DNA from 3 places in the Moritella sp. 28 genome. Region 2 is predicted to be linked to each of the others. Evidence: predicted binding sites of a transcription regulator. Region 2 holds the regulator's gene; each other region holds the start of a gene.
What was found. The regulator FliA, encoded in region 2, starts transcription of late flagellar genes. The targets are predictions, from matches to a motif close to CTAAAGNTNNNNNNNNNNNNGCCGATA.
Positions count from the first base shown of each region.

Region 1: the regulator FliA is predicted to act here: its motif matches at 9,169-9,195, upstream of HWV02_RS16155 (VC2046/SO_2500 family protein).
Region 3: the regulator FliA is predicted to act here: its motif matches at 1,914-1,940, upstream of pomA (flagellar motor protein PomA).

Region 1 is NZ_CP056121.1:3,654,593-3,665,696, forward strand. It holds gene guaD (guanine deaminase) at 1-456, opposite strand, end outside; gene xdhC (xanthine dehydrogenase accessory protein XdhC) at 549-1,385, opposite strand; gene xdhB (xanthine dehydrogenase molybdopterin binding subunit) at 1,444-3,858, opposite strand; gene xdhA (xanthine dehydrogenase small subunit) at 3,851-5,296, opposite strand; gene HWV02_RS16140 (GntR family transcriptional regulator) at 5,599-6,324, opposite strand; gene HWV02_RS16145 (GGGtGRT protein) at 6,535-7,524, opposite strand; gene HWV02_RS16150 (iron-sulfur cluster assembly scaffold protein) at 7,540-8,232, opposite strand; fluoride riboswitch at 8,366-8,432, opposite strand; gene HWV02_RS16155 (VC2046/SO_2500 family protein) at 8,569-9,099, opposite strand; tRNA gene HWV02_RS16160 (tRNA-Tyr) at 9,259-9,343, shown strand; tRNA gene HWV02_RS16165 (tRNA-Tyr) at 9,447-9,531, shown strand; tRNA gene HWV02_RS16170 (tRNA-Tyr) at 9,679-9,763, shown strand; tRNA gene HWV02_RS16175 (tRNA-Tyr) at 9,911-9,995, shown strand; tRNA gene HWV02_RS16180 (tRNA-Tyr) at 10,143-10,227, shown strand; tRNA gene HWV02_RS16185 (tRNA-Tyr) at 10,327-10,411, shown strand; gene HWV02_RS16190 (response regulator) at 10,710-11,104, shown strand, end outside.
Region 2 is NZ_CP056121.1:1,150,146-1,161,249, reverse strand. It holds gene HWV02_RS05335 (chemotaxis response regulator protein-glutamate methylesterase) at 1-1,204, opposite strand, end outside; gene HWV02_RS05330 (chemotaxis protein CheA) at 1,275-3,437, opposite strand; gene HWV02_RS05325 (protein phosphatase CheZ) at 3,449-4,201, opposite strand; gene cheY (chemotaxis response regulator CheY) at 4,214-4,597, opposite strand; gene HWV02_RS05315 (RNA polymerase sigma factor FliA) at 4,697-5,422, opposite strand; gene HWV02_RS05310 (MinD/ParA family protein) at 5,424-6,299, opposite strand; gene flhF (flagellar biosynthesis protein FlhF) at 6,302-7,798, opposite strand; gene flhA (flagellar biosynthesis protein FlhA) at 7,845-9,944, opposite strand; gene flhB (flagellar biosynthesis protein FlhB) at 10,034-11,104, opposite strand, start outside.
Region 3 is NZ_CP056121.1:738,169-749,272, reverse strand. It holds gene HWV02_RS03460 (lipase secretion chaperone) at 1-113, shown strand, start outside; gene HWV02_RS03455 (flagellar motor protein MotB) at 131-1,048, opposite strand; gene pomA (flagellar motor protein PomA) at 1,090-1,854, opposite strand; gene xseB (exodeoxyribonuclease VII small subunit) at 2,039-2,284, shown strand; gene ispA ((2E,6E)-farnesyl diphosphate synthase) at 2,288-3,178, shown strand; gene dxs (1-deoxy-D-xylulose-5-phosphate synthase) at 3,212-5,077, shown strand; gene HWV02_RS03430 (phosphatidylglycerophosphatase A) at 5,155-5,658, opposite strand; gene thiL (thiamine-phosphate kinase) at 5,655-6,722, opposite strand; gene nusB (transcription antitermination factor NusB) at 6,903-7,325, opposite strand; gene ribE (6,7-dimethyl-8-ribityllumazine synthase) at 7,322-7,807, opposite strand; gene ribBA (bifunctional 3,4-dihydroxy-2-butanone-4-phosphate synthase/GTP cyclohydrolase II) at 7,940-9,049, opposite strand; gene HWV02_RS03405 (riboflavin synthase) at 9,098-9,763, opposite strand; gene ribD (bifunctional diaminohydroxyphosphoribosylaminopyrimidine deaminase/5-amino-6-(5-phosphoribosylamino)uracil reductase RibD) at 9,763-11,104, opposite strand, start outside; gene nrdR (transcriptional regulator NrdR) at 11,084-11,104, opposite strand, start outside.

The DNA.
Region 1 (11,104 bases), 2.5 Mb from region 2:
TGCTTGGGTGAAGAAGCTATCAACCGATTGTTTGTGTACAGTACCGAATACTAACGCGGTCGTTGTACCGTTACTCATTAACTCTTGTAAGAAGATTTCAGCAACTTTAGTCGCATGCTCGGGGTCATCAAACTTCCCCTCAGCAGGAAAAGTATAATTATTTAACCAATCCAGTAATTGTTCACCATACGACGCGATCATGCCCGTTTGTGGGTAATGCACATGGGTATCGATGAAGCCCGATGTGATGATCTTATTTTCATACACTTTAACATCAATATCACTGTTTTCATTCGCTAGGATTTCATCTGCGTTACCGATTGCTTGTACGACACCATTTTCAATAATCATGGCACCGTCAGCAAAATATTCGTACGAATTTTCCATACCGATTTTATCAGGATCGCCAATACTATGTAATATTGCTGACCGGTATGCTGTTCGAATTGTACTCATTTAAAAATTTCCTTCATTATGCTTCTGCATTATATCTCACGCTATCCTAATACTCTGATGATAGCGTGTCTATAATAATACACTGTATATACTTAGGCTAACTTAGCAATCTCACTGTTGACTTGCACTAGGTTAGGTTTTTGTTTGTTTTCTAACGCTCTGCCTTGATAGGTTGCAATTAATTCACCAGCAACCGAAATCGCGATCTCAGCGGGATGTTTACCCACCACCGCACTAATCCCAATCGGGCAGATCATTTGATTTATTTGGGTATCAGTAAAATCACGTGCCCGTAGTCGATATTGGAAACGTTTTTTCTTTGTTTGCGAACCAATCATGCCAAAATATTTCGCATCACCACGCTTCAAAATTGCCTTGGCTAAGTCAAAATCAAGTTGATGATTATGCGTCATCACTAGATAGTAACTGTCTTTTGCCATATCGAGAACATCGCCTGCAGGATCATCACTGACTAACTTAGTGACATTATCAGGTAACTGCGCCGGAAATTGTTCTTCGCGTTGGTCGATCCAAGTGACCCTAAATGGCAGTGTCGCGACAACATGCAGCAAGGCTTTAGCCACATGTCCTGCACCAAACACCACTAAATGATGTAGTGACTGCCCAATCGGTTCAAACATCAAGGTCGCACTACCACCACAGCATTGTCCTAAGCGTGCACCTAAATCAAAACGCTCCACGGCCAGTGCATCTTTGCCTTCAGCTAGCATCTCACGCGCCATTTTAGTCGCGAGATGCTCTAAATGACCACCGCCAATGGTGGCATACTGTTGGTCCGGCGTGATCAGCATTTTCGTACCGGAATCACGGGGGGTTGAACCGTGATGTTCAAGTACTGTGATCATGATACACACTTCACCACGTTGCTTTAATTCTGCAAGTGGATCAATCCAATTGTCTTTAAACATCACCAATCTCCTTGTTAAACAGTACTCTTACATGATTAACAGGCTACGCGATTAAAAGCTACGCAATAACACCTACTACTTCGGACTCAACAACCTGAGTGCGCTTAGCCTCATCAAGCTTATAATGCTCTGCATCCTGTACAGCCCATAACACACGCTCTGGTGTTGCTGGCGTATCTAGGTGCGGTACATACTGATGGTCAGTCACACTCGCCACCGCATCACGCAATGCACTCCACACTGACATGCTTAGCATAAATGGCGGCTCACCCACTGCTTTTGAGTTGTAAACTGTCTGTTCTGGGTTGCTGCGGTTTTCAACCAAGTGTGTTCTAAAATCAATTGGCGTATCTGCAATCGCCGGGATCTTATAACCCATAGGGCCATTGGTCGCTAACTTACCTTTGTCATTCCATACCAACTCTTCGGTGGTTAACCAACCCATGCCTTGAATAAAGCCACCTTCAATTTGGCCTATATCAATGTCTGGATTCAGTGACGCGCCAACATCATGCAGAATATCTACACGCAGCGTTTTATATTCACCCGTTAAGGTATCCACCAGCACTTCTGAACACGATGCACCATAGGCGAAGTAATAAAATGGGCGCCCTTTCGCTGTCCCGTGATCATAATAGATTTTAGGCGTTTTATAGAAGCCAGTACTCGATAGCGAAATCTGGTTAAAATAAGCGAGTTGGATTAAGTCAGCAAATGTCATGACCTGTTCACGGATCGTCACCGTATTATTACTAAAGATAATCTCTTCGTCTGTCACACTAAAGTGCGCTACACAAAAATCAATCAAACGTTGCTTAATAGTACGAGCCGCATTTTGTGCCGCTTTACCATTTAAATCCGTACCTGACGATGCAGCTGTCGGTGAAGTATTCGGTACTTTACTGGTATTCGCCGAGGTAATTTGAATATGCTCAATATCTACTTGGAATTCTTGCGCGACAATTTGCGCCACTTTAGTATTAAGCCCTTGGCCCATTTCGGTACCACCATGGCTTAACTGCATACTGCCGTCAGTATAAACATGCAGTAATGCGCCCGCTTGGTTCAAGAAGGTAGCAGTAAACGAAATACCAAATTTAACCGGTGTTAACGAGATACCTTTTTTCAAAATCGGGCTATTTTTATTGTATTCGTCAATCGCTTCACGACGCGCGGCATACTCACTTGTTGCTTCAAGGTCTGCAACCAAATCATGAATAAAATTGTCTTCTACTTTTTGATAGTAATGCGTAACGTTTCTGTCTTCGGTGCCATAAAAATTCACTTTACGTACATCCAATGGATCTTTACCTAACTTACCGGCAATTTCATCCATAATGTGTTCAATCGTTATCATACCTTGAGGGCCACCAAAGCCACGGAATGCAGTATTTGATGCGGTATTAGTTTTGCAACGGTGACCAATGATTGTCGCGTCACCTAAATAGTAGGCATTATCTGAGTGGAACATCGCACGGTCAGTGATCGAACTTGATAGATCCGGTGAATAACCACAGTTACTCGCCACGATGATTTCAATACCATTTATTTGACCATCATCATTAAAACCAACTTTGTATTGATTAAAGAAAGGATGACGTTTACCTGTCATCATCATGTCTTCAACACGCGGTAAACGGATCTTAGTTGGCCGCCCCGTTAACTTAGCAAACACCGCACATAAACACGCAGGACCTGCTGCTTGGGTCTCTTTACCACCAAAACCACCGCCCATACGGCGCATATCAATCACGACTTTATGCATAGGTACACCAATTACTTCGGCAACCAATTTTTGTACTTCAGTTGGATTTTGCGTAGACGCATAAACGATCATACCACCATCTTCTGTTGGCATCACTGACGCAGCTTGCGTTTCTAAATAGAAATGCTCTTGGCCACCAATATGAATACTACCTTCTAAAATATGCTTAGCTGCTGACAATGCCGCAGCCGAATCACCGCGTTTTTGTTGATGCGATTCAGTCACAAAGCTCTTTTTGGCTAATGCTTCTTCCACATCTAAAATCGCAGGTAGCTCTTCGTATTCAATAATTGCCGCTTGTGCCGCTTGACGGGCAATCTCCATCGAATTGGCCGCGACAGCAATCACAGCCTGACCAAGGTACTCCACTTTACCGTCGGCTAATAATGGATCGCCCGGTAAAATAGCACCGATATCGAGCTCGCCCGGAACATCTTTGGCTTCAATCGCTAATTCCACACCGTCAAATTCATAACACGGTGTTAAATCAATTTTCGTAATATTGGCATGTGCCACATCACTCATGCGTACATACACATGTAACTGATTAGGGTATTCAAGACGATCATCGACATAAACCGCTTCGCCCGTCACCTGAATACCGGCACTTTCATGTTTTACATTTTTACCCACACCAGTCTTGATTGAACGATTCGCTTGCACTAACAATTGCTGCTGTGATGGTTGCACTTTATTGTGATTAGACATAAGACGTTACCCGCGTTTCAATTGTTGTACTTTGCTGTTCTAAATAAAATTTCTTCAGTAGATTCTTAGCTGCTAGTGAACGATATTCTTTACTTGCACGAAAATCAGATAAGGGTGAAAAGTCTTCATCTAACGCTTGCATCGCCGTATAAATACTGTCGTATTCCCACACTGCACCCAGTAATACCTTCTCAGCATGTTGCGCACGCATCGGCGTCGCAGCCATCCCCCCAAATGCTAAGCGCACATCCGTAATAACATTATTTTTCAAGGTTATATTAAATGCAGCTAACACAGCTGAAATGTCATCATCAATACGTTTTGATAGTTTATAAATACCGAATACTTGTTCTGACGTCGGTAATGGAATGACAATTTTGGTAATAAATTCCGCTGCTTTTTGCGCTGTTATCTTATAACCAATGAAGTAATCTTCTAAATCTATTAAGCGCACATCATCACCGCAACGTAATTCAACTTGTGCATTCAGCGCGATTAATGCTGGCGGTGTATCACCAATTGGCGATGCGTTACCTATGTTGCCACCGAGCGTTCCTTGGTTACGGACTTGCAGCGAAGCAAAGCGATGTAATAATTCACCAAAATCTGGGAAGTATAATGCCAAAGTACTGTAACTATCCGTTAAGCTGCGTGCAGCACCAATTTCGATATGGGTATCAGTCACACTGATATCTTTCATCTCTGCCACGTTGCCAACCGAAATCAAGGTATTAATAGGACGATGGAATTGGGTCACTTCCAAGGCTAAATCTGTACCGCCGGCAACAATACTAGCATCAGGGTGTTTCACTAATAACGCCGCCAACTCAGCCACATTATCAGGCGAGTAAGATGATTGGCCGTTACCCGTTAATTCTTGTGTCCCGTTGCGCTCAATGGTACTAAGTTTCGCAACCGTTTCACTTTCTAGGCATTCAAACGCATCAACAATATGCTCTTGCTCTGCTAACGCTATTGCCGAATCAATAATTGAACGATAACCAGTACAACGACATAGGTTACCTGCTAATGCTTCAAAAATAGCATGCTTGTCGGCTGACGGGGTATTCTTGCTTAATGCAAACATCGACATTACAAATCCAGGGGTACAATAACCACATTGGGTACCGTTAAAATCAACAAGTGCTTGTTGCACCTGATGTAAGGCACCGTCTTTTGATTTAAGATCTTCGACCGTGATCAATTGCTTACCATGCAATGCGGATATAAACGTAATACACGCATTTACTGATGTATAGCGGATCCGCCCATCGACAACATCACCAAGTACAACGGTACATGCACCGCAGTCTCCTGATGCACAACCTTCTTTAGTACCTTTCTTCGCTTCTTCCTGACGTAAGAAGTTGAGTACCGTGGTGTTAGGTGAAAGGTCAGATACCTGACACATCTTTTGGTTAAGTAGGAACTTAATCAAATCGTACCTCCTGCGTTATTCCGTAACATTGACATTCACATTAATTGCTATTATTTTTTATTTCTAGCTGTGTTTTGACTGACTAATTGAGCCTATTAAATTAGAAACCTGACTCTAAAGTCAACTTATTGTCACATAAAAATAACAATTGAGAAACAATTTAATAAAATAATTTAAGGGTTATATATACAATTATAGTGAAGATTAGATAAGGCTATAGGTATGGCAGGCAGAAATAACAATGCCAAGTTACATCGAACTTGGCATTGTTTGTATACAATATTATAAAAATTAGCGTTATTTTATTTTTTATTTAGCACATTAGAAAAGACAACATGTAGATCGCTGGAAACGGTCTCGCCATCTAAATTCAGTTTAGACTCGATATGTTTTAAATGTTCACGCATTAATAAGCAGGCTTTTTCAGCATCTTTTTCTTCAATCGCATCGAGTAACTCACTGTGCTCATCCAATACACAATGCGTACTCGTCGCGACTTCGTATTGCGCAATAATCAGCGAGCTTAACGATACCAAGCTACGCTGGAAATTAAATAAAGGCACATTACCAGACATTTCAGCCAACTTTAGATGAAATTCACCCGATAAACGGATCGCTTTACCTAAATCACCTTGTTTGGAGGCTTCATTTTCTTCCACTATTAATTGACGTAAATGCGTGATCTGCTTATTTGATGCATTCTCAATAGCAAGCTTAGTAATAGCATCTTCGAGTGTATGCCGAGCAATAAAGACTTGTTTTGCTTCTTCGACAGAAGGCGATGCAACAATAGCACCGCGGTTAGGACGGATCACCACCACTTGTTCGTGTGACAAGCGTAATAATGCACGACGTATAATAGTGCGACTTACACTAAAAATATCACCCAATGCTTCTTCATTTAATTTTGTTCCAGGCGGAAGACGACGTTCAAGAATGGCATCAAAGATATGTGCATAGACGATATCATCTTGAGCCATTGAGCCTGACTTGCCTTCTGTTTCTACAGAACTACTTAGCTCAGACATTATTTTCACCATTGTTAATCCAATTTAGTTATCTCAATACAACTAAGTACCGCTATAACCTGACATTTATTGATATAAAGTCATAATATGTTAACGCTGTGTAACAATCTAGCCTTATTTTGTATACTATCTTAAAAAAATTGAAAACAATTTTTAACCTGAAATTCCGTTTTTGAGGAGAGAGCGATTTACGTTTACCGTTATCTATTTTTATCGGTTTAGTAACTGATCAACCTCAACGCCTAATGCTACCGTTGCACCAACCATTGGGTTGTTACCCATGCCAATAAACCCCATCATAGCAACATGAGATGGCACCGACGAACTACCAGCAAATTGTGCATCAGCATGCATACGTCCCATTGTATCAGTCATACCATATGACGCAGGGCCTGCAGCAACATTATCAGGATGTAAAGTACGACCCGTGCCACCACCCGAGGCTACCGAGAAGTAAGGATGACCCGCTCGGATACACTCTGATTTATAAATACCCGCGACAGGGTGTTGGAATCGAGTGGGATTTGTGGAGTTACCCGTAATACTCACATCAACACCAGCGGCATGCATAATAGCAACACCTTCACGTACATCATCAGCGCCATAACAAAGAATGTCACCGCGAGGACCAGTTGAAAATGAACGACGGCGAACTTCTTTTAACTCACCCGTTTGATAATCAAATTGAGTTCTGACATACGTAAAACCATTGATACGAGAGATCAGATATGCGGCATCTTTACCCAAACCATTTAAAATAACTTTAAGGGGTGATTGACGAGATTTATTCACATTCAGCGCAATTTTGATCGCCCCCTCTGCTGCAGCGAAAGACTCATGACCAGCAAGAAATGCAAAACATTGGCTTTCTTCATTCAATAATCGAGCAGCAAGTGCACCATGCCCAATACCGACTTGACGTTGTCGAGCAACACTCCCCTCTTTTGTGAATGATTGCAGTCCTTCACCAATAATATTGGCAGCCTCTTCAGCTGAACTTGCTTGACGATATAATGCCAATGCAGTGCCAACGGTATAAGCATCAGCGGCACTATCAAATGCGATAGGCTGCGTTTCCATCACTAAAAATTTAGAGTCAATTCCTTTAGCGAGGCAATATTGATAAGCATCTTCAATTGAAGACAAGTTCATTTCGTTTAGTAGTGCTGTAATTGGGTTTGTAATAGTGCGATTAGTCATAATAGTATCCTTAGATTAAGCTTCACGTGGATTGATCGTTTTAACGGCGTCGTCAAAACGACCATATGTACCTGCAGCAGATTTCATGGCATCATCTGCTTGGACACCTTTGTTGACGGATTTCATCATTTTCCCAAGGTTTACATATTCATAACCAATCACTTCATTATTTTCATCCAACCCTAACTTAGTAACGTAACCTTCTGCAATTTCCATGTAACGAACGCCTTTTGCGCTTGTCGCATAACTAGTACCAACTTGACTGCGTTGAGTTTGGCCCAGATCTTCTAAAGCCGCACCAATTTCTAGTCCACCTTCAGAAAACGCGGATTGACTACGACCATAAGCAAACTGGAGGAAGATCTCACGCATTGCAACATTGATAGCATCGCACACCAAATCAGTATTCATTGCTTCAAGAATCGTCTTGCCAGTTATAATTTCCGCAGCCATCGCAGCTGATTGAGTCATGCCAGAACAACCAATTGTTTCAATTAAGGCTTCTTCAATAATGCCTTCTTTAACATTGAGAGTGAGTTTGGCAGCACCTTGCTGAGGCGCACAAGTTCCGACACCGTGACTTAAGCCTGAAATCGCAATAACTTCTTTAGGATTGACCATTCGGCCTTCAATTGGGATGGGAGCAGATGCATGGAGATCGCCGCGTTGAATCGGGCACATTGATTGAATGTCAGAAGAGTAGTGCATACAATTTTCCTATTAGATTTAGGAAAACAAGGTGTCATCGTGGTGTAAATAACAGTACCAACAAATAATAGTACCAACAAATAAATGTCGTCACTATTCAGTTAATGCTATTTTACAGATTCACTTGTTTTCAAATTTAATAGGAGTCATCAGCCAACAATTGGCGGTTAAGTAGGTGGCACCCCATCACCTTGGTGACCATAATAAATCTTAATCATAATGTTAAGCAAGTCTTGCTTTAGACTCGTTTTTTATATTAAACCTTTCTTATATAAGCATCGTGATTTTATTCACAATCTGGTGATAAACTAAAATTCAGTAAGGTGTTGAAAAAGACTAACCAAACGCTGTTATTTTTAGCGGCTTATCAGCATCATAACTATTTAATACATCTAACAAGCTTGCCATACTCGATTGGTTCTCCAGTGGTAATACAAGATCTTGAGTGGAAGTGGTAGATTGCGCTGCTTGAGCCCGCTCGTTCGCCGTTGGTTTAATTAGCGAATCGTGCGCTAATTTTTGCTGTAATAAGTGAGAACTGTTTTGTAGTACAGACTCTGCCACATATTTAGCATCACCCACCCCTGTACCGACTTCAGGTGAAAAGCAGATCTCTAAACGCAATGCGGCCATATTACTGTTTGCAGCGTATTCATTTAACCTTGCGATTCGCGCAGCATCATACGCTGACGTATCAACGGCAGTATGCTTAACTTCGATTTGTTTCTGATCTGTAATATCAGATGACAACATACTTAATAACAGAGAAAACTTCGCTCTATCACCATTTAAAGTACATTTGTTTAACTGCTGGCCAAGTTGCAGCTCATCAATTAAGGCATGTTGTCGTATCGATTGAACGTAAATAAGTTACCTCTTGAACAATATTGCGCGCAGAACAACCAAATTTTGCCACGAAATAATCAACTAGTAAGTTATCGACCTGTTTTTATAAATATTTAGCTATTTATTCGATTTTTTTATTCACATACAGACATTTTCTGATACTATCCGTTTCGTACTTGTGGAGGGGTTCCCGAGTGGCCAAAGGGATCAGACTGTAAATCTGACGGCTCAGCCTTCGAAGGTTCGAATCCTTCTCCCTCCACCACAATATTTACGTTATGCTGATTACATAAAACTCATTTTTAAAATGATATAAAAGTCGACATAATAATAACATCTAACCTTTAGATGAAAAAAGAATTACTCGTGGAGGGGTTCCCGAGTGGCCAAAGGGATCAGACTGTAAATCTGACGGCTCAGCCTTCGAAGGTTCGAATCCTTCTCCCTCCACCATCATTTAGCTTTGCTGATGACTTGAAATAAGAAGTACGTTGTGGCCAATGTACTATATCTTAAATATGCCTTAAAATAGGTCTTAAAGTCATCGACAAAGTGAATACAACATCTACCAATGCGAGTAGATGAAAAAGCATTACTTGTGGAGGGGTTCCCGAGTGGCCAAAGGGATCAGACTGTAAATCTGACGGCTCAGCCTTCGAAGGTTCGAATCCTTCTCCCTCCACCATCATTTAGCTTTGCTGATAACTTGAAATAAGAAGTACGTTGTGGCCAATGTACTATATCTTAAATATGCCTTAAAATAGGTCTTAAAGTCATCGACAAAGTGAATACAACATCTACCAATGCGAGTAGATGAAAAAGCATTACTTGTGGAGGGGTTCCCGAGTGGCCAAAGGGATCAGACTGTAAATCTGACGGCTCAGCCTTCGAAGGTTCGAATCCTTCTCCCTCCACCATCATTTAGCTTTGCTGATAACTTGAAATAAGAAGTACGTTGTGGCCAATGTACTATATCTTAAATATGCCTTAAAATAGGTCTTAAAGTCATCGACAAAGTGAATACAACATCTACCAATGCGAGTAGATGAAAAAGCATTACTTGTGGAGGGGTTCCCGAGTGGCCAAAGGGATCAGACTGTAAATCTGACGGCTCAGCCTTCGAAGGTTCGAATCCTTCTCCCTCCACCATCATTCTACTTTGATGATTTTACATTCTGGTCAATGTAAAAACAGTCATCATCGTAAAATATCCATCTAGTAATAGATGACAAAAATAGAGAATAATGTGGAGGGGTTCCCGAGTGGCCAAAGGGATCAGACTGTAAATCTGACGGCTCAGCCTTCGAAGGTTCGAATCCTTCTCCCTCCACCACTCTCTATACGATTTATTCCCACCAATGCTAATTAGCACATCTTATCTTTGTAATATACCTTCTAAAACATCAATAAAACCACTATATAACACAATGATTTTCTCAATACTATTTGCTTAATAAGGCAATTAACAGTATGGTTTTGTGATAATTCCTTCGCACAAAAAACACCCAGTTGACAGTTCTGATTAACAAAATAGCGCTCCTCTCAAGACAGTATTATGCATACCTGTTATTGTGGTGAATGCTAATCATTCACGTCTAAATTTACCCATAACCCTTGAGTTTTAAATAAACATGAATCAAAATTTTGACTATCGAAACAAACACGTACTCATTGTTGATGACCAACGTGCTTTTCAGATCATGCTCAAAACCATGTTGCTTAACTTCGGGGCAAAAGATGTCACACATGTGGGAAGTGCCGAAGACGCATTAAAATTATGCCGTCACAATACCTATGATTTACTGTTAGTTGATTACAATCTTGGCTCTGGCCTTAATGGACGTCAGCTATTTGAAACATTAAAAATGGATAACTTATTACCTATCCATACCGTATTTTTCTTAGTCACAGGTGATAATTCGAAAGCGATTGTATTAAGCGCAATTCAAATGACACCCGATGATTATTTAATGAAGCCGTTTTCACAAAACGAACTTAATTTACGTATTCAAAAAGCATTCAATAA
Region 2 (11,104 bases):
TATTAATACGCTCTGCAATTTGTTGCAGATTCACCTGTTCATCAGCTAAACCAGCGTTCACAATTGCTTGTGGCATACCATAAACAACACAAGACTGTGCATCTTGCGCCCATATCGTACTGCCTTTTTGTTTTAGTAATTTAGCACCATCACGTCCATCTGCGCCCATACCCGTGAGTACAATCGCTAATACTTTATCGTGATATGACTGAGCCGCAGAACCAAATGAAATATCAACACTCGGTTTATAATTAATCCCCGCAGGACTTTCCATTACTTTTAAAGTAAAACCACCCGCTTTGCTTTCAATCAGCACCTGCTTACCACCAGGCGCTAAATAGGCAACCCCAGGCTGTAAACGATCACCATGCTCAGCTTCTTTTACTTTAATTTGGCATAAGGTATTCAGTCGTGCAGCAAATGCAGCAGTAAAGGTAGCAGGCATATGTTGAATTAACAAAATAGGCAGAGGAAAATCACTGCGCAAAGGCGTTAATACATTTTGTAATGCCACAGGACCGCCGGTCGAAGCACCGATAGCCATTAAACTGTATTTTTTACCTGATGCACGTTTTTTTACACGGCTTGCAGTAACTGGTGTTCGAGCTTCAACTGCCGCGTTATCGACATGAGCAACATGCCTCACATTCACCGAATTCACCGAATTCACCGAATGTAATCGACTTGCATCAGCACTTTTACGCGGTAACGTTGCTGTATTAATACGATTATCAGCTGCGACTGTCGCGCTGCGAACTGCTGCCGGTGCTGTCGCTGGTGAAATACGCGGTGTTCTCAATAAACTTCTACGTTTACTAATTTCTTTAATGTTTTGTTGTAGTAATCGAACCGCTTCCGCTTTGTCTTTGGCTATATCTTCAAATTTTTTCGGTAAGAAGTTAGCCGCTCCCGCTTCTAATGCTGCAATCGTTGACTTAGCACCTTGATGTGTCAATGACGAAAACATTAAAATGGGTGTAGGTGTATCTTTCATGATCGCTTTAACAGCGGAAATACCATCAAGAACCGGCATTTCAATATCCATGGTGATCACGTCAGGACGTAAAGACTTCGCTTTAGTAATAGCCTCTTCACCATTTTTAGCAGTATCAATCACTTCCATTTCAGGATCTGCATTAATGATTTCACTTACTCTACGTCTGAAAAAACTGGAATCATCAACGACTAAAACTTTTATTTTCATCTAATCTATCTACTTCAATGTGTTTACTTCAATGTAAAAGCACACAGGGGTTTCCCCCTGCATCAACAAATTAGCGTTTTGCGTAATGATTTAAGAGACTTGGAATATCTAAAATCAGCGCAATACCACCATCACTGGTGATTGTGGCTCCCGCCATACCCGGCGTGCCTTGCAATAAGTTATCTAACGCTTTAATAACAACTTCTTCTTGCCCAATAAGGCTATCGACAACAAAGCCAACTTGCTTAATACCGAGCTGAACAATAACCACATGCCCTAATCCACGATTATTACGCGTAGTGGCTTGTGGGTCCATTTTAGTTAACCAATCCTGCAGATAAAATAATGGGATCGCTTTTTCTCTGACAATAATGGTCAATTGGTTATCGACTACATGGGTTTTATTTAAATCCAAGTGGAAGATTTCATTCACACTCGTCAATGGTAAAGCAAAGATTTGCTTACCCACCTCGACCATCAAGGTTGGTAAAATCGCCAGTGTTAACGGCACTTTAATTTCAATCGTTGTGCCAGTACCCAATTTTGAGTCGATCGAGATTGTACCATTAAGTTTACTGATACCCGTCTTAACCACATCCATACCAACACCACGACCAGAAATGTCTGATATCTGATCTTTGGTTGAGAAACCTGGAGCAAAAATAAGGTTGTATGCTTCGTTATCTGAGATCCTTGCTGCGGCATCAGCATCAAGTACACCACGGTTCACCGCAATATCTTTTAATCGTTCAGGGTCCATACCCGCACCATCATCTACAATTTTGAGACGAATATGATCGCCCTCTTGCGATGCTGATAAGGTAATCTTCCCTTGTCGCGGCTTGCCATTTTTTTCACGTACATCTGGCATTTCAACGCCATGATCCACCGAGTTTCTCACTAAGTGAACCAGTGGATCAGCAAGTGCTTCCACTAAGTTTTTATCTAAATCGGTTTCTTCACCAATCATTTCAAGATTAATGTCTTTTGATAAACTACGCGCTAAATCACGTACGACACGCGGGAAACGACCAAACACTTTTTTGATTGGCTGCATACGTGTTTTCATTACCGCACCTTGCAAGTCGGCAGTAACAACATCAAGATTAGACACAGCTTTCGTCATATCTTCATCATTACTTGAAATACCTAAACTCACCAAACGATTACGGACAAGGACTAACTCACCGACCATATTCATTATTTCATCGAGAGTCCGAGTATCTACACGCACTGTTGAATCAACTTGTGGCTTCGCTTTTTTCTCTGCTTTTACAGCCACGGTTTCAGTCGATATTGTTGCAGCTGGAGCCACTTTTTCTACTGGTGTAGCAACCGCAGTTGCAGTTTGTGCAACAGGCGTGGGCTTGATATCTGCCACAGAATCAGCAACATTAACTACATTCTTGATTGCTGCAGCTGCACTCGGTGCATTACCCTTACCGTATAATTCATCCAGTAAGTTTTCAAAATCATCGTCATTGAGTTCACCGCTACTAGCAGCCGGCGTAGCAACAACAGGCGCTGACGTTGCTTTTATATTCGTCGCGCTAGCATGCTGACCAACACCATGCAGATCATCAAGTAGTTTTTCAAATTCATCATCTGTAAAATCTGAATTGGAACTGGTCGCGACAGTTGCAGTCGTAGGCTTCGAATCAGCAGTATTTATTGCTGTAGGAGCTGTACCTTTACCGTGTAGTTCATCAAGCAATTGTTCAAATTCAAGTTCTGACATACCATCGATATCAGAACTATTTGCTGATACGGCAGGTACTGCGACCTTCGGAGCTTCAACCTTCGGGGCTTCAACAACAGTTTCTATCACTGCTGCTGGAGTCGCTTCAGGTTGGGTAAGCAAATGAAGTTGATGAATTAATTCCGCATCTGCAGCAATTAATGGTTCACGCTCTTGAATCGCTACAAACATCACATTGACACAATCCAAAGATTTAAGAATGACATCCATGAGCTCTGGTGTTACTGTTCTTAAGCCATTACGCAGGCTATCGAACACATTTTCTGCACCATGGCAAATATCAACCAATTCTGATAATGCTAAAAATCCTGCGCCACCTTTAACGGTATGAAAGCCCCTAAAAATTGCATTAAGTAACTCAGCGTCTTCTGGGCTTTTTTCTAAATCAACGAGTTGTTCAGAGAGTAGCTCCAGAATTTCAGATGCTTCAATCAGGAAGTCCTGTAGAATATCTTCATCAACATCAAAGCTCATCAATATCTCCCTTAAAATCCTAAACTTGATAATAAATCATCAACATCATTTTGGCCGTCTAGTACATCAACGCGTTCACTCGCATTCATGATTGGACCTTCCGCCTCAATGCCACTTATTTCACTTTTAACTGATTCTGTCATTACATTTAGTGGTTTTGAAGCCTCACCAAACATAGTCAACATTTCAACTAATTTAACTTCAACTTCTTGTACTAAATTAATCACGCGACGGATCATTTGACCAGTCAAATCTTGAAAATCTTGCGCCATGAGAATTTCAGTTAAATACTGTCTTAAACTATCGGCATCAGATACTGAAACTTGAAGAAAATCGTCTAATAATTTACAAAGTTCTTTAAATTGACCCAATTGTAAATCACGACTCATCAAGTTCTTCCAATTTGGCATCACTTGTTGAATGCGGTCGTTAAAACTATCAGCAATTGGTAAGCAGGATTCAACTGCATCCATCGTTCTGTTTGCCGCTTTATCCGTCATCTCAATAACATAATTCAAACGCTCTCGAGCATCAGGAAACTCATCGTTAGCTAAGCTTTCAATACGTGTATCTAACTGGAAATCTTCTAATGAATCATGTAATTGACGTGTTAACACACCCACTTTTTCAAATAGTGCATCTGAATTTGTATTCTGAATTTTAGTAATTATTTCATTTGCCATTTCTACCTGACCACACTCTAGCAGTGTCACCAGTTCTTTAGCGTCTTCTAATGAAATCAACGATTCTTGTTGTTCACTCATGCGCATCCTTGCTTATTGAATTCGTTCGAAGATCTTCTCTAATTTTTCTTTTAGTGTCGCCGCTGTAAATGGTTTAATAATGTAACCATTCACACCTGATTGAGCAGCTTCAATAATCTGTTCACGCTTCGCTTCAGCCGTAACCATTAGTACTGGGATATGACATAGCGCTTGGTCTTTACGGATCTCTTTAAGTAGATCAATACCTTGCATACCAGGCATATTCCAATCAGTGACAACAAAATCATAATCGCCATTTTTTAGCATAGGTAATGCCGTGTTGCCGTCGTCCGCCTCATAGGTATTGCTAAAACCAAGATCACGAAGTAAGTTTTTAATGATGCGTCTCATCGTAGAAAAATCATCGACAATAAGAATTTTAATTTGCTTTTTCAAGTTGTTCTCCAAAATAAGTAATTACAATATTCACAGTCCCTGATCCCATAAATATCTTACTTCAATATTCAAGTACTAGATAAATAGTACCAATTAAACTTAGTCATCTAACCAAGCATGCATGCGCGCTTTCACTCGATGCATCGCTTGGCTGTGTATTTGACTCACACGAGACTCGCTGACACTGAGTACTTCCCCGATCTCTCTTAGATTTAACTCTTCATCGTAATAAAGCGATAAGACTAAGCTTTCTCTTTCGGGTAGTGTTTTAATGCAGTTTGCTAATGCTTGCTGAAAACGTAGCTCAGAAAAATCAGCACAAGGAGTGCTTGATTTTCCTTCGTAAATTGAATAGGCATCTTCATTACTCGCGGTCAAATCTTCGACCGCCAATATATGCCCACTATTAACATCCATCAACATACTATGGTAGTCAGTCAGGTTTACGCCTAATTCTTCAGCAACATCCGTATCTTTTGCATCCGTACCCGTTTGTTTTTCGATACGGTCAATGGCAGCAGCAATATCACGGCCATTTTTATGCACCGATCTTGGGACCCAATCCCCACGTCTCATTTCATCAATCATTGAGCCGCGGATACGAATACCAGCATAAGTTTCAAAGCTAGCGCCTTTAGAGCCATCAAAGTTGCGCGCAGCATCCAGTAATCCAATCATACCCGACTGGATTAAATCATCTAACTGAACACTCGGCGGCAAACGGAGAAGCAAGTGATGGGCAATTCGTTTTACTAAAAAACCGAATTGCTCAACAGCATGACTCTGTTGCGACTGGATGTTGCTGTAAGCGGATGCCTTATTCACTTCAATCTTCTACCCTAGCTTTGTTTTCAAACAGGTTCTCAATGAAGAACTCCAAATGACCGCCGACTTTATTCGGTACTGGCCAAGTTGCAGCTCGACTTGCTAACGCTCTAAACGCCAATGAAGCGGGCGCTTTTGGAAATGCTTCTACAACCACTTTCTGTTTACGAACGGCTTGACGAACACTGTTATCAAACGGAATACAAGCAACAAGCTCTAATGTTGCATCTAAAAATCGGTCCGTTACACGTGTCAATTTAGTAAATAATTCTTGGCCTTCACGTAAACTACGCACCATATTGGCCACAATTTTAAAACGATGAACACCGTGTTCTTTTGATAATAACTTAATTAACGCATAAGCATCCGTGATAGATGTCGGTTCATCGCAAACCACCATTAAAATGTCTTGTGACGCGCGACAAAAACTTAATACCATGTCCGAAATACCGGCGGCGGTATCAACCAGTAATACATCAATAGGTGTTTTCAATTCAGCAAAAGCACGAATTAGACCCGCGTGCTCTTGTACTGATAATTCAACCATCGAACGCGTACCAGATGTTGCCGGTGCGATTAAGATCCCATTCGGACCTTCAATCAAAATATCATCTAATGTACATTCACCCGAAATAACGTGAGAAATATTTTTATGTACGCGTAAACCGAGTAAAACATCGACATTTGCCAACCCAAGATCGGCATCTAAAACCATGACTCGCTTACCTTGGGCCGCGAGTGATACTGCCATGTTCAGTGTTACGTTAGTTTTACCTACGCCACCTTTACCACCTGAAACGGCAATGACTTTAACTTTTTTGTTATTACTCATTTGTCTTAGACCACTTGCTTGATCGAAAAAAATATTTTTATTCATTACTATTTATCATCGCCTAACCAAAAATGCGTATCGTTTTGTTCTTCTAGCGTATCTCTGTTAAATACAGTACGAACTAATTGCTGTGCATTGGCTGAGTCTATATCTTCAGGAACCCTTTGCCCATTTGTTATATATGCAATCGGTAGTTCATGTTGTATTAGTACACTTAAAATCTCACCTAAGCTTAAACTTTCATCCACTTTACTTAAAATACAGCCCGCTAACGGAATATGATGAAAATGCTCTAATGTTTCTTGTACAACCCTACGCTGCGCAGTTGCAGGGACAACCAAATAGTTACGAATCACGACTTTTTCATTATTAACTAATGTATCTAACTGTTCGGATAAACGCTTGTCACGCTGTCCCATCCCGGCAGTATCAATCAAGACTAAACGTTTACTTCTTAACTGATACAAGTATTGTGCCAACTCTGCTTCATCACGGGCAACCTTAACAACACACCCCATAATACGCCCGTAAGTCGCCAATTGTTCGTGAGCACCAATACGATATGTATCAGTAGTAATCAACGCAACATTCTCTGAGCCATGCAACATGGCAAATTTTGCCGCTAATTTGGCGATAGTTGTCGTTTTTCCCACGCCGGTTGGGCCAACTAATGCAACAGCACCACCTTTACCCAAAATATCATCTTGCGCAATGAGCACACTGTCCGTCAGTAACGCTTCGATCTGATCCCAAGCCGACTCAATCGAACAGTTTTCAGCCACACAGTTAGCGAGTTGGTCTGCAACCTCTTCGGTAAAACCAATCTTAACAAGATGTTTGATCAACATAGCACGAATAGGTTCATTACGTTCAACTTCCTGCCACTGTAATCCTGAGACTTGGTGCTCAAGCAACTTTCGAATTGAGGCAAGCTCAGCCTTCATCGCACTCATGTCTTGTTGGTTGTCACTTTTCGGTGTAGTCGACTCAAACTGCTTATAACCAGCTTGTTGAGAAGAGCGCGCCATACCATCACGCATTTCATTTTGTTCTGCGAGTGTCGCCGGAGCAGTATTTGGGCGTTCAGCAAAGCGACGAGCGACCGGTTTCTTTAAAAAACTGGTATCCCAATTATTTTTTTCACGCGTATTATCATCGTTATTGATTGCTTGTGACATTTGCTGTTTATGTTCTTGCTGACGTGCCAATAAGCTCGCTAATGAGTCATTTGGCGCGACGGGTCGCTCTGGTTCTGCTTGCTGTGACAGTTCATTATTCATTAATTTTTTGAAGTTGAATTTAGATGCCGATAAATTGACGGAGTCTTCAGAAAGTTGACGTTCTGATTTATTTGCTACAGTTTTTGGTTCGCTTACTTTTTCAGGTGCGACAGGCTTACTTTCAGAGAAATCCACAGCAGCAACTATTTCAATGCCACCGGTGACCTTTTTGTTAGACATAATAACAGCGTCGGGGCCAAGAACCTCTTTGACCTCAGCCAATGCCGCTCGCATATCTTTGGCAAAAAAGCGCTTTATTTTCAACTTAACATCCTTAGTTCTGTTCGCTACTTAAATTTTTATTTACGTGTTATTGACCAACAACACTGACAATTCGAATCTGTTTATCATCAGGTACTTCTTGATATGATAATACGCGTAATGAGGGTATTGAGTATTTCACAAATTTCGCTAATGTTGACCTTAATACCCCAGAGGTAAGTAAGATCGCCGGTTGTCCCGCTAATTCTTGATTTTGTGCCACCTCTGTTAATGAGGTTTGCATCCGTTCAGCTAAACCAGGTTCAATACCCGCACCTTCACTACCAGCAGCCTGTAAAGACTGGTGTAATATTTGCTCTAATTCAGGGGCCAGTGTCACGACAGGTAATTCACTGTCGATACCATTTATATCCTGAACAATCATGCGGCGTAAGCTTACACGGCAAGCAGAAATCAACACTTCTGGATCTTGCGTTTTAGTACCATATTCAGCCATTGTTTCAACAATGGTGCGAATATCTCGAATTGGCACGTTATCATGTAATAGCCCTTTCAACACCTTCACAACAACCCCTAACGGTAAAATTTCAGGGACTAAACTTTCGACCAATTTAGGATGTGTTTTCGCTAATACATCTAATAAATTCTGCACTTCTTCATAACCGAGTAATTGCGCAGCATTGTTCAGTAGTAACTGACTCAAGTGTGTCGCAACAACTGTAGCTGAGTCAACAGCTGTATAACCCAAGGTTTGCGCTTGATCACGCTGTTGAGGATTGATCCATAAAGCAGGCAGGCCAAAAGCGGGGTCTATGGTTGAAATACCATCAATCTTGCCATATACCTGACCCGGATTAATGGCTAACTCTTTATCATGGAAAATTTCAATTTCGCCATTTGAAACTCCCATAATATTAATACTATAACAATTTGGTGGTAATTCGAGGTTGTCACGAATATGCACTGCGGGCACCAAAAAACCTAATTCTTGAGAAAGCTTCTTACGAACACCTTTAATACGGTTTAATAACTCACCACCTTGGCTCTTATCAACCATGGGAATAAGTCGGTAGCCAACTTCCAGACCGATCGTATCTACGGGTTTAACATCCTCCCAATCAAGATCTTTCTGATCATTCAAACTCGCTTTAATATCTGCATCTTCTGGCATATTGGTTTTCTCTTCTTCACGCTTGGCTGCTGACTTCATTAGCCACCAAGCCCAAGTGCCAGTAAGCACACCAAAACCGATGAAAGCAAGATGTGGCATACCCGGTACTAGCCCCATTACCGTCATAATGGCAGCAACAACAGCCAATGCCTTTGGATTGGCCACCATTTGGCCCGTGACTTGAGTGCCGAGTTTTTCGTCTTTATTTTGACGGGTAACAATAATAGCTGCAGAAATCGATAAGAGTAGTGACGGTATCTGCGCAACCAGACCATCACCAATAGTCAATAATGTGTAAATTTCACCAGCTTCCGCAAAACTTAAATCATGTTGTGAAATACCAATGATGAGGCCACCGATAATATTAATGAATAAAATCAATAAACCAGCAACCGCATCACCTTTAACAAATTTACTAGCACCGTCCATCGAACCATAAAAATCAGCTTCTTGAGTGACTTCTTCTCGGCGCAATTTAGCTTTATCTTGGTCAATAATACCTGCGTTCAAATCGGCATCAATCGCCATCTGTTTACCCGGCATAGCATCGAGCGTAAAACGCGCACTTACTTCCGAAATACGTCCCGCACCTTTGGTCACCACGGCAAAGTTAATAATCATTAAAATCATAAACACGATGAGACCTACCGCCAAATTCCCGCCTATTACAACAGAACCAAAGGCATCGATAACTTGTCCCGCAGCATCACCGCCATTATGCCCTTCTAACAACACCACTCGTGTTGAGGCCACATTCAAGGCTAAGCGTAGTAATGTTGCAATTAACAAAACAGTCGGAAATGCAGCAAAATCAAGTGGTTTATTGACGTATACCGAAACAAGCAGAATTAATAACGATAAAGCGATATTAAAAGAAAAGAATACATCTAATAGGAATGCAGGTATCGGTAACACAACCATGCCGAGTGTAGCTAACACAATTATCGGGGTGCCGATATTTTCTAGCGCAATCGCTCTTTTACCCCATATTTTTGACAGATTTGTTGCTACTTGCATTCCGAGACCTCAAAATTTAATGCTTGATAGTATAAAGCAATAATCATACCGAAGGCAAAATCATTCAGTGCTGAAGTCCACAAATGACACTAATATTTTAGGTCATCAGGAATATCTATGGTTTTTGGTAACGGTTTAGGCCGATTACCTTTACGTTGTTTAAATTGTTCGAGCTGATAAACATAGGCAAGTATCTGTGCTACCGCGATAAATAACCCTTCAGGTATTGGATCATCAATCTCAGTAGTATGATAAATAGCACGTGTTAAAGCCGCTGATTCTAAGATTGGTACTTTGTTTTCTTTCGCCATTTCACGAATACGGAATGCCACTTGATCAACACCTTTAGCCACAACTTTAGGTGCCGCGTTACCGGTTTTTTCATATTTTAATGCCACAGAATAATGTGTTGGATTGGTAATAATCACATCAGCGTCAGGAACATCACCCATCATACGACGTTGCGATACCTCCATCTGCATTTGTCGGATCTTGCCTTTTAACTGTGGATTACCATTCACATCTTTCATTTCATCTTTAACTTCTTGCTTGGTCATCCGTAATTCTTTGGCATGTTTCCAGTATTGGTAAGGCACATCAATCGCGACAATAATAATCAAAGACGCACACAACCAAATAAAAATATCAGTCAAAAGACTCAGCGATTGGATAATCGAAATATGCAATGGCTGGAGACTAAACTCCATAATCTGTAAAAATTGCACTTTTAGCACCAACAAGGCAATCGTCACGACAACCGTAACCTTGGCAATTGATTTAATCAATTCAACCATGGCTTGCGGCCCCATCATTCTTTTAAGACCCGCTTTAGGTGACATTTTTGACGCTTTCGGACGAATAGATTCTCCACTAAAAACCATGCCCCCCATCATAATATTACCAATAATACCGGCAAAAAACCCGGCAATCATAATACCGAACAGAGGCCAAAATAACGGTTTAACACTCGCGCTAACAATTTCGAGCAAGGCATAAGGATTGAATACATCTTCACGGTCAAGTTGAAATAAACGCGTCATGTTAGTCTCAAGCGCACGGGCGAGTGCATCACCAAAAGCAAGGAAAGCGGCACCACTTGCCGTTAGAACTAAGGTCGTCGCGAGTTCTTTCGAACGTACTACCTGACCTTTCTCTCTGGC
Region 3 (11,104 bases), 410 kb from region 2:
TTGACGATCGTGGCGAATGCCAAGGAAACAATCAAGACTTCACCCAACAGCAAGTGATCGCGTTATGCAACTTAGCCCGTAAAAGACTTGCACGTACGGAGTCAAACAGCTAACAAATAAAGTACGAAGACTACTTGTTAGTAATCACACTGAGTGGCTCTGAGAGTTTCGCTTTACCTTGCATAATACTAATTTCTACACGGCGGTTACGACGTAATTCACTTTCTTTATCCGTCAATGGTTGGGTATCAGCCATGCCCTGCACGATCAAGCGGTTCTCATTGAACTCTTTAACCTTTAACATTTCATGTGCCACAGAAACAGCACGCTGGCTCGACAAATCCCATTTAGAACGATAAAGCTCAGAATGTAACTTTTCTTTACCTGTATGTCCGGCAACCGTAATCATCCCTGGTATCGTTGCTAATAGCTGCGCGACCTTTTGGATCACGGGACGAAAGCGTGGTTGTAAAAAGGCTGAACCAGCTGGAAATGAACCCTTTTCATTAATACGAATGATGATTTGCTGCCCCAAATTTTCAACCTCAACACCACCACTATCGACTTCTTCTTTTAAGGCTTCTGCGAGAGCCTTGACTAGCTCACTGGTATCTTCCGTTACTTCGACATTTTCAGTTGGCGTATTATCACGGGTCGACGTTTCTGGTGATTTACCACCATTACTTTCTTCTTCGCGTTTGTTCTTACCACCCGCGTTTTGATCTTCGCCATCTTTGAAGTCTAACTCTGCTTCACTATTATCAATGGTGTGCTGCATAATGGTTTCAATCGGCGTGGGGTCCGGTCGACCAGGGCGAAATTCCTGTGCAATCACCGTTGTACCCTTGGGGATATTCTTTACATCAATTTGATTTTGTACACCAAAAGCAAACTGCATTGACCCGGCAATCTGCTTAAATTTCACTACATCCATCTCTGAAAATGACAATAGTAATACAAAGAAGCACATTAACAGGCTCATTAAATCGGCAAAGGTACCCATCCACGCAGGGAGACCAGGGGGTGGGCAATCACATTCATCAGACATACGTTATCTCTCTACTTATTTAGCTGTCATCATGGTGTAAACTAAACGTCAGTATCCGCCACTTCTCGTTTTGATGAATGGAGGTAATTCTTTAATAAGCTTTCGATAACCCGCGGATTGCGTCCTTCTTGAATACCTAAAATTGCATCCATAATCAGGGTATTATTCAGCATTTCTTCTTCTGAACGTAATTTCAATTTCCCCGCTATCGGGATGGCAACCATATTCGCAAAAACCGCGCCGTATAACGTTGTTAGTAAAGCAACAGCCATTGCAGGACCAATCGATTTAGGATCATCCATGTTTGATAACATCGCCACCAGACCGATCAGGGTACCAATCATTCCCATCGCAGGAGCAACTTCACCGATCATACTAAATACATGAATTCCGGCTTTATGACGAGCAGTGGTCAGTTTAATGTCTTTTTGCAATGTCTGACTAACAACAGTTGCATCGTGACCATCCACTAATAAGTCGATGCCTTTTTGCATAAATTCATTTTTTACTTCTGCTTCTTCAAGCGCTAAAAACCCACCTTTACGCGCTGCGTCCGCCATTTCAACCGCTTGTTCGATTAACTCTTCAGGCTTATCAATTTTAAACATGAATGCTTTTACGGCAATTTTTGCTGCGGCTAAAAACTGGCCAAAATTAAAATGCATTAATACGACAAAGAGTGAACCAACAAATACAATCAATATCGATTGCGTATCAACAAACGTACTTATATCGCCACCCAGCACCATTGCCATCACTACAAACGCAAACGAGCCGACTAATCCTATTAAAGTTGCTAAATCCACAACATTCCCCATCCCAAGCAAATTATCATCATATTTATAGCGAGTGTATTCTTGATCTATATCGGCAAGCAAATTAAATTCTTAAGTAATCTTATCCTGCTTATTACTGGCATCGCACAGTTAAGCTGTCTATACCTTATTAACTTGGGTATAATACCCGAGTATATTATCAGAGGGACACCCGATGGCGGTAAAAAAACCAGAAAATATGACGTTCGAGGCGTCTATCACAGAGCTAGAGACAATTGTGAACAGTCTAGAGCAAGGTGATTGTGAGCTTGATAATGCGTTAAAGCAATTTGAACGTGGTATTAGTTTAACACGCGCGAGCTCACAGAAACTTCAGCATGCTGAACAGCAAGTAGCCATATTACTCGCCGACGGTGACCAGCAAACGCTTTCTCCCTTCAATTCTGACAGTAGTAATTAAATAGTGCAGCTTTCAACTTCGATAACCCAATATCAGGGTCGTATCAATGACTATTTGCAACAGCAAATAAACTTGCTACCAACACATGACACCCAACTTGCAGCCGCGATGGAATATGGTCTGTTACAAGGCGGTAAACGTGTTCGCCCAGTGATCGTATATGCCGTCGGCGAAATGCTAGGCGTAAACCTTAGCGACCTTGATGGTCCAGCCGCCGCAATCGAATCAATTCATGCATACTCATTAATTCATGATGATTTACCCGCGATGGACGATGATGATTTGCGCCGTGGTCAACCGACTTGCCATATTAAATTCGACCATGCTACCGCTATCTTAGCCGGTGATGCACTGCAACCTTTTGCTTTTGAATTATTACTTGATTGCGCACTGGCACCTGCAGCCGAAAAAAATCGTTTGGCTATGTTGAAATCGCTAACCCAAGCAAGTGGCTATAGCGGTATGTGTGGTGGTCAAGCAATGGATCTCGCCGCGACTGATAAACAAATCTCACTGGCACAACTAGAAGCTATCCACAATAATAAAACGGGTGCACTCATTAATTGTGCAGCAAAACTGGGTTGCCTCGCATCACCACATTGCTCGGTTGAATTATTAGCTGCGCTGGATAAATGGTCCAATGCTATTGGTTTAGCATTCCAAGTACAAGATGACATTCTCGATATAACCAGTGATACTGAAACGCTCGGTAAACCTCAAGGTTCAGATGTTGAATTAAATAAATCAACATACCCTGCATTACTCGGTTTAGCTGGGGCACAAGAAAAAGCCCAAGCACTGTATCAACAAGCGATGTTCGCCTTAGAAACAATTCCGCATGATACGACCGTTCTCGCTTTATTTACGCAGTACATCATCGAGCGAAATAAGTAACAGATTCTAACAAAGTATAAAATTATAAACATTATGAGCTTAGATATTTCGAATTACCCTACATTAGCATTAGCAGACATCCCAGAAGAGTTACGTCAATTACCAGCGGATCGTCTGGATGACTTATGTGATGAACTGCGCAGCTATTTGCTACACACTGTCGGTATAAGTGGCGGTCACTTTGCTTCAGGCTTAGGTGTCGTAGAATTAACCGTTGCCCTGCATTATGTCTACAATACCCCATTCGACAAATTATTATGGGATGTAGGTCATCAAGCCTACCCACACAAAATTTTAACGGGTCGTCGTGACCGTATGTCAACGATCCGCCAAAAAGGGGGGCTACATCCATTCCCTTGGCGTGATGAAAGTGAATACGACCATCTCAATGTTGGTCACTCATCAACCTCAATCAGCGCGGCTCTCGGTCTTGCTGTTGCTGCAGATCAAGAAGATAAAAACCGTAAAACAGTCGCCATTATTGGTGATGGCGCCATTACCGGTGGTATGGCATTTGAAGCGTTAAACCATGCAGGCCATATCGACAAAGACGTACTGGTTATTTTAAATGATAACGATATGTCTATTTCAGAAAATGTCGGTGCGGTAAACAAACACTTAGCAAAATTATTGTCTGGTGTTGCTTACTCAAACTTCCGTGAAAACGGTAAGAGAGTACTTTCAGGTATTCCACCAATTAAAGAGCTTGCCCGTCGCGCCGAAGAACATTTAAAAGGCATGGTGGTACCGAGCACATTATTTGAAGAATTCGGATTTAACTATATTGGTCCGATTGATGGTCATGATGTGAATGGCTTGGTTGAAACACTGCGTAATATGCGTAGTCTTAAAGGCCCACAATTCTTACACGTAATCACCAAAAAAGGGAAAGGTTACGCGCCTGCCGAGCAAGATCAGCTCGGTTACCATGCCGTGCCTAAATTCAATCCAGAAGAAGATACATTGCCAGTCGCAGCCGCATCAAAGCCTACTTTCTCAAAGGTATTTGGTAATTGGTTATGTGACGTTGCAGCAACAGATAACAAGCTCGCAGCTGTAACACCGGCAATGGGTGCTGGCTCGGGTATGATCAAGTTCTCTGAGACTTATCCAAAGCAATATTTTGATGTCGCAATTGCCGAACAACACTGTGTGACTTTCGCAGCAGGTCTCGCGATTGGTGGTCATAAACCTGTGGTTGCTATCTATTCTACATTTTTACAACGTGGTTATGATCAGCTGATTCACGATGTGGCCATTCAGGATATTCCAGTATTATTTGCCATTGACCGTGCAGGTCTAGTCGGTGCCGATGGTCAAACACACCAAGGTGCGTTTGATATTAGCTTTATGCGCTGTATTCCTAAAATGGTGATCATGACGCCAAGTGACGAAAATGAATGTCGTCAAATGCTGCATACGGGCTACCAGTATAATGGTCCTGCAGCCGTACGTTACCCTCGTGGCAGCGGTACTGGCATTGACGTTGAGCAAGCATTTACTGAATTTGAAATAGGTAAAGGTATCGTTCGTCGTCAAGGCGAAAAAGTGGCAATTTTATGTTTCGGTACGTTAATGCATAATGCGATGCCAGCGGCTGAACGTTTAAATGCGACCGTTGTTGATATGCGCTTTGCCAAACCATTGGATGAAGTACTGTTAGCAGAGATGGCGAATAGCCATGATATCTTAGTCACAGTTGAAGATGGCGCGATCATGGGTGGCGCTGGCTCTGGTGTGAATGAATACCTAATGGCGAATAAGTTAATGACACCAACATTAAACTTAGGTCTGCCAGATAAGTTTATTCACCAAGGTACTCAAGATGAGATCTACGCTGAATTAGGCCTAGACGATCTTGGTATTGAAGCAAGTATTAAGGCGTTTATCGCGCTTTAATTCTAGCGAACGATGACAACTTGATAGCTAATAAAAAGGCGCTACTCGATTCACATCAAGTAGCGCCTTTTTGAATTTTATAGCGTAATGTAATAAATAAGCTGAACGCTCGCTAAGGCAAACACACCGGCCAGTACATCATCAACCATAATACCAAAACCACCATCAGTATTTCTATCTAGCCAACCAATCGGTCCTGGTTTCACAATATCAAAAAATCGAAATAGCGCAAAACCGAGAATAACCCAAACCCAGCCTTGTGGGGCCGCAATCATAGTAATGCCATAACCGGCGATTTCATCCCAAACGATGGCGCCATGATCGTGTACGCCCATCGCTTTACTGGCACTTGCACAAATATATACACCAATCACAGACGCCAACGCGACAATGCCGATATATTGCCATAAGCCCAACTCTAAGACGCTGGTCATCAGCAAATACAAAGGGATAGCAACAAGCGTTCCCATCGTACCAGGCGCTTTAGGAAATAAACCACTACCAAAACCAACAGCAGCGAGATGCACTGGGTTAGCGTAGTTTAATTTTTGTAATTCTGGCGATAAAAAATCTTTTTTCATTGGAAGTGATCCCATCCTTGCAAAGCTAACGTGGTTAATTGCTTGTCGTTAAAATAGTTAATTTGTGGTTCTCGTTGTTTCTGTTGCTCTATTTGTTTAAGTTGATCAGCCGAAACACTGGCTATTTCACCAATATGCGTAAATGGTAAATCATGCTCAGCCATCACTTTTTCTAGTTGTGCTCTATTCTCTGGCGATACTGTAAATAATAATTCATAATCATCACCACCAGCAAGTGCATACTGCGGCCATAACGCGTTACTTACATAAGTTTGCAATGCTGTTGATAAAGGTAACGCAGTTAGCTCAATATTTGCCGTCAGATTAGTACCACAAGCACGACTAGAGGCATTAAGTATATGTTTCAAGTCTGACGCCAAGCCATCAGACAGATCAATACAGCTGCTTGCAACATCAACCAGCGCTTGACCCGTACTGACTCTTGCGGTCGGACGTTGATGACGAGCAATCAAAAAACCTTTCTCGGAGTCCGTTAATACTACTTCATTGGTATTTTCAGAGATAGCGTTATCGGGGTTATTCGCATCGATAAGTAATTTTAAGCCTGCGGCTGCATCTCCAATCGAGCCACTGCAATAAATTAAATCACCAGCTTTGGCACCGTGCCTCGGTAACGCTTTACCTTGATCAACAAAACCTTGTAAAGTAAGCGTCAACGTCATATTGCCTTTCGTAGTATCACCACCAATCAAACTCACACCATAACGATGTAATTGTTGATGTAAACAATCACTGAAAACCGTTAACCACTCACAATCATAATTTGGTAAAGTGAGCGCCAATGAAGCCCACGCAGGTTGCCCCCCCATCGCGGCAATATCACTGATGTTCACTGCAACCAGTTTGTGCGCCACATCCGCAGGGTTCGCATCGCAAAGAAAATGAATACCACTGACCATGGTATCTGTGGTCACGACTAACTGTTTGCCCGCTGGCACAGACAAGATCGCACAATCATCACCGATTCCAGTGATCACATCGTCACGTGAAACCGATTTATTCGTAAAATATTGTCCAATTAAATCAAACTCGCCTGTCGCCATAGTACTGCTGTATCCATTATGATACCCAAGCGGCTTGGGTATAGGTTGCAATTAATCTTGTTATTGTACTTTTAATTAAGGCCTAATTGTATTTTTAATTAATGTCTAGAGTGTGAATTTTAGGCATAAAAAAAGCCAGCAACCTGTGCTAGCTTTTTTGCATTGAAGAAAATAATTTAATTATTTTTTCAAACGTAATTGCAATTTACTTACAATTTTATCTAATACGCCGTTAACGAATTTGTGGCTATCTTCAGCACCAAAATCTTTCGCTAATTCGATAGATTCATTGATCACAACTTTATAAGGTACATCTTGACGCTTTAGTAGCTCAAATGTAGAAAGACGTAAAATCGCTTTCTCAACCAAGTCTAAATCATCCATAGGACGAGATAGGAATGGGCTCATCAACTCATCAAGTTCAGCATGATTTAAGCTTACGCCTAATACCAATTCACGGAAGTAAACTGCATCAGTGTCACTAAAATCTTGATCTGTTACAAATTGGTGTTCAATATTTGCAACAGTTTCTTGCGTCATTTGCCATTGATAAATTGCTTGTGTGGCAAACTGACGTGCCTTACTACGTTCCGAAGGTTTCATTTTTTCTCCAATAATACATCAACTTGATGCAAAACATTCACCATTTCAAGTGCACTTAGAGCAGCCTCCGACCCTTTATTACCAGCCTTGGTACCAGCACGCTCAATTGCTTGCTCAATTGTATCTGTTGTTAACACACCAAATGCAACAGGAACATCATAGTCCATTGCAACTTGAGCAAGACCTTTATTACATTCGCCAGCTACGAATTCAAAATGTGGTGTACCACCACGAATTACCGTACCTAAAGCAATAATTGCATCAAACTGTTTTGTCGCAGCTACACGCTGAGTAACAAGCGGTAATTCTACAGCGCCAGGAACACGCACAATAGTGATGTTGTCTTCGCTAACTTGGCCAAAACGTTTTAGTGAATCGACAGCACCCGCTAACAAACTTTCATTGATGAAGCTGTTAAAACGAGAGATTACAATTGCAATTTTTGCTTCTGGAGCAGGAACATTTCCTTCGATAACTTTCATGTGTACAAATCCTATATCACGGCGCGTAATTTTACGGCCAATTTTAATTATTATGAATCGGCTGACGAAAGGGCTCGGATTGTACCAAGCTTTCGCCAGCAAGCAAACTTATTCTACGCCTATCTCTAAAACTTATTTAGAGATATATTCGACAACTTCTAGGCCAAAGCCAGATAGTGAATGGTAACGTTTGTCTGAGCTTAATAGCTTCATCTTAGACACGCCCATATCAGCTAAAATTTGAGAGCCTACACCGACACGGCGTGAAGTACCCTGCCATTTTGCTTTTGGCTGTGTTTCGCCTTTATCTTCTTGAGCAAACTGTTTCACTTTTTCAATGATATCGTTAGAGTTTTCTTCATTGCCTAAGATAACCATTACACCACCATCACGACCGATACGTGCCATCGCATCCGCTAATGACCATGAGATTTGACTCGCACGGTCGGTATGCAAAATATCTGTCATGGTATTTTGTACATGCACACGTACTAATGTTGGCTGTTGGGCAACAACATCACCTTTACGTAGTGCATAGTGAACTTGATTATCAATAGTGTCACGGTAAGTCACTAAATCAAAATCACCGTGTTCGGTTGGTAGTTTACATTCCGCGACACGTTCAATGGTGGTTTCATTACTGTTACGGTACTCAATTAAATCAGCCACAGTGCCCAATTTAAGGCCGTGTTTTTCTGCGAAGATTTCTAGATCAGGACGACGCGCCATTTCACCGTCATCTTTTAGGATCTCAACAATAACACCAGCAGGCTCACAACCAGCTAGACGTGCAAGGTCACAACCCGCTTCAGTATGACCTGCACGTGTTAGTACACCGCCGTCTTGTGCTGCAAGTGGGAAAATATGCCCTGGCATAACAATATCAGCCGGTTTCGCATCGCCAGCAACCGCAGATAATACAGTGACCGCACGGTCAGTAGCAGAGATACCAGTAGTCACGCCTTCAGCCGCTTCAATCGACACTGTGAAATTAGTTGAGAATTGTGCCGTATTATCTTGAACCATCAGAGGTAATTGCAGTTTTTCTACACGCGCTTTGGTTAACGTTAGACAAATTAAACCGCGACCGTGTGTCGCCATAAAGTTAATCGCTTCTGGCGTTACTTTGTCAGCGGCCATGATCAGATCACCTTCATTCTCGCGATCTTCATCATCCATCAAGATAACCATTTTACCTTGGCGGATGTCTTCAATAATATCTTCAATACGACTTAGTGCCATGCTCATAGCCCTTTTATAACAATTAAAAACTGATCGTGAATAGATGTTTTACTTTAAAAACCCATTACTCGCAAGAAAATCCATAGTGATGCCCTGCTCAGGAGTACTTGATTCAGCGGCTTTATCACCTAGCATGATGCGTTCTAAATAACGGGCAATAACATCTACTTCTAGGTTAACTTTACGACCGACTACATAACTTTCTATCGTTGTTTCTAATGCAGTATGCGGTACGATCGTCAATTTGAATTTAGCGCCGTCAATTTCATTAATAGTTAAACTGATACCATCAATTGTAATTGAGCCTTTTTCAGCGATATAACGGGCTAATTCGTTCGGTGCTTGTAACCAATACTCAGTCGCACGACCAAGTTTACTGATCTTAACAATCTCAGCAACACCATCGACATGACCACTGACTAAGTGACCACCAAGACGCGTGCTTAAAGTTAACGCTTTTTCTAAGTTTACCTTATCACCAATACGGTAATGCGCAAAACCAGAGCGTTTAATCGTTTCTAATGACACATCTGCGCGGTAACCATTGCCGAGTAATTCAACAACAGTAAGGCATACGCCATTCGTCGCGATACTATCACCGAGTTTTACGTCACTTAAATCAAGATCACCACTATCAACAGTGATGCTCACATCGGCCCCTTTTGGGGTTAAACCAGTGAGTGTACCCACGGTTTCAATAATTCCTGTAAACATTAGTATTCCGGTTTTGCTGTAATTCGAAGATCGTCCCCGATCTGCGTGATATCGGTAAAGCTAAATGTAGGCACTTGCGCCATTTCAGTTAGCTCGCTTAATACTGCGAGTCCTCTGGCACTATCACCCATGAGTTTAGGTGCCAGATAAATAATTATCTCATCCACCAGCTTATTTTCAAGTAATGCGCCAGCCAGTGTCGCGCCTGCTTCAACCCACAGGTCATTAATATCCTGCTGGGCTAATACGGTCATTAACTGTTTTAGATCTATGTTATGGTGACTATCTTGCTCAATTTCAATTCGCGATACCGATTCATTCACTAATAACTGCTCGACAGCTGGATTTTCAGTCGCACCATTGACTATATTTTTAACACCATTAACTAATAGTATCTGACCGGGCTGTGAAAATAGCTTCAACTCACTATTTATTTTAGCAAGGTGTGTATCTAGTCGCCGATGATTATCCAGTACCACTCGTATTGGCTGACGTAGCTGTGGTTCTAATAACTCATCATGAGACAAAGACTTGTCTACTTGAATTAGTGGCTTATCTGTTTTAATTCGTGGATAGTCGGCTTGGCTTGCACCTAACTCACTATAACGCACATTAAGTGAAGCATCGTCCATAATAACCGTGCTGGCCGTCGATAAAATTGCACTGGCTTGTGCGCGGTATACTTGCACATCAGACCGTGCAGCAGGACCGGTGATCCATTTGCTCTCACCGTTTTTCAATGCTGTACGTCCGTCTAAGCTTGCCGCCATTTTTAAACGCACAAACGGACGTTGTTCCTGCATCCGTAAGATAAAACCAGGATTCAACGCATGCGCTTGCGTTGATAATAAACCGATCCGTACTTTAATGCCCGCCGCGATAAGGATCGCAATGCCATTACCTGCTACTTTCGGATTGGGATCGACCATAGCAATAACGACTTCATTTACGTTCGCATTAACCAAGGCTGCTGCGCAAGGGGGGGTACGACCATAATGACTACATGGTTCAAGCGTCACATAACAAGTGGCCCCCTGGGCATCATCACCTGCGATATTTAAAGCATGGATTTCAGCGTGAGCCTCGCCCGCACGTAAATGAAAACCTTCACCGATGACTTTGCCAGCTTTAACAAGCACACAGCCAACATTTGGATTCGGTGCCGTGGTAAAACGGCCTTTTTGTGCAAGTGCGAGCGCACGTTGCATATGCAAATGGTCAGTATCATTGAACTGACTAATGGATACAATTTCTTCCAATAGTAGATCTAGCTCGGCACGTGATTTGTTTGGCATAATCAATGAGGACTCAGATAACGGATTATTTGTCGAGCTTGGCGAT